DNA from 2 places in the Ralstonia pickettii genome. Region 1 is predicted to be linked to the other one. Evidence: riboswitches for the same ligand, from Rfam matches in the RefSeq annotation. Region 1 holds a riboswitch; the other holds the start of a gene.
The links. Region 1 has a riboswitch for glycine ahead of gcvT (glycine cleavage system aminomethyltransferase GcvT). Riboswitches for the same ligand answer to the same signal wherever they lie in the genome.
Positions count from the first base shown of each region.

Region 2: it holds a riboswitch for glycine, as region 1 does, so the genes downstream of both, N5B55_RS19860 (D-amino acid dehydrogenase) here and gcvT (glycine cleavage system aminomethyltransferase GcvT) in region 1, are expected to answer to the same signal.

Region 1 is NZ_CP104381.1:3,186,301-3,188,697, forward strand. Features, by position in the region: gene N5B55_RS15405 (hypothetical protein) at 1-259, shown strand, start outside; glycine riboswitch at 643-740, shown strand; glycine riboswitch at 753-880, shown strand; gene gcvT (glycine cleavage system aminomethyltransferase GcvT) at 1,010-2,137, shown strand; gene gcvH (glycine cleavage system protein GcvH) at 2,185-2,397, shown strand, end outside.
Region 2 is NZ_CP104382.1:699,687-702,083, reverse strand. Features, by position in the region: gene eutC (ethanolamine ammonia-lyase subunit EutC) at 1-721, shown strand, start outside; glycine riboswitch at 786-891, shown strand; gene N5B55_RS19860 (D-amino acid dehydrogenase) at 1,037-2,290, shown strand; gene N5B55_RS19855 (porin) at 2,358-2,397, opposite strand, start outside.

The sequences.
Region 1 (2,397 bases):
CCAGACGCAATGGCAAAAGAACCACCCGCGCCGCGCCGAGGTCAACCACCGCCTCGCCAACCAGAACAAGCGCATCCACAATGAAGTGAAGGAAGGCGAAATCACGAAGGGCCAGGCGCGCCAGCTGCACAAGGAAGACCGCCAGATTCGCCAGGAAGAGCGCGACATGGCGGCCCAAAACGGTGGGCACATCACCAAACAGGAGCAGCGCACGCTGAACCAGCAGGAAAACCAGGTCAGCCGCCAAATCGGCAAGTAAGTCAAAGCAAGACCAGCCACACCCGAACAAGGCGCTCCCGCCCGCGCCCCGACGGTGTGGCCGTTGTCTTTGGCCTTTGACGGTCCTGCCCTAGATGGCGCCTTCAATTTTCGTAAGCGGGCGGAAAAAAGACGGGGAACTGTCTGAGCGCAGCGAGTTTTCCCCGTCTCCGCCCGGTTACGGAAATTGAAGGAGCCTTTCGCCATCTCGGGCGCGCATTTCTTTGCTTACTTTCTTTGGGCAAGACCAAAGAAAGTGAGTCAGCCCCGGCAGGGGATGAAACAAGGGATGCACCACAAGCACAAAAAATCCAGCCCTCCCCCCAACCCGAAACCGCCAAGTCCACCCCAATTGACAATCCCATCCCCCTTCCGTAAATTCCGCCCATCCATCCGGGAGAGCGTGCCCGCCGTACACGGCAAGGCGCCGCCGAAGGGGTAGCACCCGAAAACTCTCAGGCATCCAGGACCGGGCGGATCGGCGGACATGCGTCCGACCGCACTCTGGAGAGCTGGCGCCGCACGACCACTGCGGGCGCCCACCGAAGGGGCTCACGAACGGCGCGCACCGCTATGCGCCCCGCTTCGCAATCTCTCAGGTACCAAGGACAGAGGGGCCATCTGCGCAGCTTGTTGATCTTCATGGCGTCACCATGAGGCATCAGGCTGCGCGGGTGGCCTTTTTGCTTTTCTGGTCCCGAATAACGCGCCGCGCCCGGCCACAGTGGCGGCGCCTCTGCCGAGAGATTCCATGACGCTCCAACACACGCCGCTCAATGCCATCCACCGCTCGCTGGGCGCCCGCATGGTCGACTTTGGCGGCTGGGACATGCCCGTCAACTACGGCTCCCAGATCGAAGAACATCACGCGGTGCGCCAGGACGCCGGCGTCTTCGACGTCTCGCACATGTGCGTGGTCGACCTCACCGGGGCGCGTGTGCGCGACTTCCTGCGTGGGCTGCTCGCCAACAACGTCGACAAGCTCCAGACGCCCGGCAAGGCGCTCTACAGTTGCATGCTGAACCCCAAGGGCGGCGTGATCGACGACCTGATCGTCTACTTCTTCCGCGAAGACTGGTTCCGCCTGGTCGTCAACGCCGGCACCGCACCGACGGACCTGGAATGGATCGTCGCGCAGAACGCGGCCGCCGGCACCGACGTGACCATCACGCCGCGCCGCTCCGACAACAACGCGGGCGCCGAGCCGCTGGGCATTCTGGCCGTGCAAGGCCCGAATGCGCGCGCCAAGACCTACGCCGCGCTGCCCGGCACGCAGGCCGTGGGCGAGGCGCTCAAGCCGTTCAACGCGGGCTTTGTCACCGTGGAAAACGTGGGCGAGATCATGGTGGCGCGCACCGGCTACACCGGCGAAGACGGTTTCGAACTGGTCGTGCCGGCCGCGCAGATCGCAGGCGTGTGGGAACGCCTGCTGCAGGCCGGCGTGCGCCCGGCAGGCCTGGGCGCGCGCGACACGCTGCGCCTGGAGGCCGGCATGAACCTCTACGGCCAGGATATGGACGAGCACGTTTCGCCGCTCGACGCCGGCCTCGCTTGGACGGTCGACCTGCAAAGCGAACGCGACTTCACAGGCAAGGCCGCGCTGCAGGCTGGCGGCCAACGCGAACAGTTCGTCGGCCTGATCCTGCGCGACAAGGGCGGCGTGCTGCGCGCCCACCAAAAGGTCATCACGGCCGCCGGTGACGGTGAAATCACCAGCGGCACGTTCAGCCCGAGCCTGTCGCTCTCCATCGCACTGGCGCGCCTGCCCAAGGACGTGGCCATCGGCACCGACGTACAGGTCGAAATTCGCGACCGCAAGTTGACCGCGACTGTGGTTAAACTGCCGTTCGTGCGCAATGGCAAGGCGCTGGTCAGCTGAACACCGAATTTGCATCCCCCAATACCCATTTTCCGGAGAACCCTTTCATGAGCAACGTCCCCGCCGATCTGAAGTACACCGAACACGACGAGTGGATCCGCGTTGAAGCCGACGGCACGCTGACCATCGGCATTACCGACTTCGCGCAGGAACAGCTCGGCGACATCGTCTTCCTGGAGCTGCCGGAAGCCGGCCGCGCCGTCGCCAAGGACGAAGCGATTGCCGTGGTGGAGTCGGTCAAGGCCGCTTCCGACATCTTC
Region 2 (2,397 bases), on a different replicon from region 1:
GCTGGGCCGTGCCGGCAACAGCCAGACGACCGACGCCGTACTTGCGTTTGGCGTGGCGCATGCCCAGGCGCGCGATGCCGTGCACTTGCCGCTCGATCGCGCCGCAATTGCGGCCGCCCTCGAACAGGCGGGCTTCACGGCGGTGGCCGTGCATAGCGCGGCTGCTGAGCGCGCGGAGTATCTGCGCCGTCCCGACCTTGGCCGTCGGCTCGACGATGCCAGCCGCGCAAGGCTTGGTGCGTTGCGGCCAGCGCAGCCATTCGATGTGGTGTTCGTGATTGCCGATGGCCTCTCCGCTTTGGCGGCGCAAAGCCATGCCGTGCCACTGCTGTGCAGCGTGCGTGAGCGCCTGCCGGCCGGGTGGTCGATCGGCCCAGTCGCCATCGCCGAGCAGTCCCGCGTTGCCCTGGGGGACGAGATCGGTGCGTTGCTTGGCGCCCGGCAGGTGGTGATGTTGATCGGTGAGCGGCCGGGGTTGAGTTCGCCTGACAGCCTGGGCATTTACCTGACCTACGCGCCGCGCGTTGGCCGCTCCGATGCGGAGCGCAACTGCATTTCCAATGTGCGGCCGGCCGGCCTGGCCTATGACCAGGCAGCGACCCGGCTGATGTTCCTGCTCAATGGCGCGCTGGCGCTCGGCCGCAGCGGCGTGGACCTGAAGGACGACACGCCTCCCGTTGCATCCGCTACAGCGCGACTTGCCGAACGTCACGACCCGTGACACACTCGCTCCCGCTGCCCCCACCGGCAGCACGCAGGCGCGGCTGACGCACCAACGACAGCTGCAACACGCCGCAGGAGAGACCGGGCTCACCGCACATACGCGCACCGCCCGGCGCCGATGGAGCAACCACCCCGGAAACTCTCAGGCAAAAGGACTGTGGCGTCGACTGCGAATCTGGAGAGAGGCGTACACGCGTGCGCCCACCGAAGGGGAAGGCGCCAGCGCTGCTCGTGCCCAAGCTCTCAGGTCCCAAGACAGATGGGGTGAGCCGACCGGATCGTCCGGTCATCACATCACTCCATAGGGACCGCCATGACGCACATCGTCATCGTCGGCGCCGGCATATCCGGCGTCACCACTGCCTACACGCTCTCGCAACTCGGCTATCAGGTCACGGTGCTCGACCGCCACCTGTACCCGGCCATGGAAACCTCGTTCGCCAACGGCGGGCAGCTTTCCGCCAGCAACGCAGAAGTCTGGAACAGCACCGGCACGCTGCTCAAAGGCATCAAATGGATGCTGCGCAACGACGCCCCGCTGCTGCTCAATCCCAAGCCCTCGTGGCACAAATACTCGTGGATCGGCGAGTTCGTCGCCAGCATCGCGCACTACCGCCGCAACACCATCGAGACCACCCGCATGGCCATCGAGGCACGCAAGCATCTGTTTGCGATGGCCGAACGGGAGCAGATCGATTTCGACCTGCAGAAGCGCGGCATTCTGCACGTCTATCACGACAAGGCCAGCTTTGCGGCAGCAGGCAAGGCCAACGCCCTGCTCGTCGCCGGCGGGCTTGAGCGGCACGCCGTGAGCCCCGAGGAGATTGCCGCCATTGAGCCGACGCTGCGCGGCAACTACTACGGCGGCTATTTCACCGCATCCGACGCCACCGGTGACATCCACAAGTTCACGCGCGGCCTGGCGCAGGCGTGTGAGAAGCGCGGCGTGCGATTCATGCACGGCGTGGATGTGCGCGATGTGGAAACCTCCGAAAGCGGCGTGCGCCTGCTGTTGCAAACCACGCTCGATGACCGCCTTTCCACCACCGCGGCGAATGTCGTACAGGACCTTGCCGCCGATGCGATGGTCGTGTGCGCGGGCGTGGGCAGCCGGCATATCGCACAACTGGTGGGCGATCGCATCAACGTGTATCCGGTCAAGGGCTATTCGATCACCGTGCACCTGGACGACGATGCCAGCGTGCAAGGCGCGCCGTGGGTCAGCCTGCTGGATGAGAGCGCAAAGATCGTGACGAGCCGCCTGGGCACTGGCCGCTTCCGCGTGGCGGGCACGGCGGAATTCAACGGCTACAACCGCGACATCCGCGCGGACCGCATCGAACCGCTGGTGGCGTGGACGCGCCGCAACTTTGCGATTGGTACGTCGCGTGTGGTGCCCTGGGCCGGCTTGCGCCCGATGATGCCGGACATGATGCCGCGCGTCGGCCGTGGGCGGCACGCGCGCGTGTTCTACAACACGGGCCATGGGCATCTGGGCTGGACGCTGTCTGGCGCAACCGCTGCCATGGTAGGCGACGTGATCGCGCGAGATTGCCCGCTGCATTGATCGCAGCATGAAAAAAGCCCGCCGGAACATTGGCGGGCTTTTTTCATTGCGAGAACGAACCAAGCAGTCAGAACTTGTGTCGCACGCCCAGCATCACGCCCAACCGC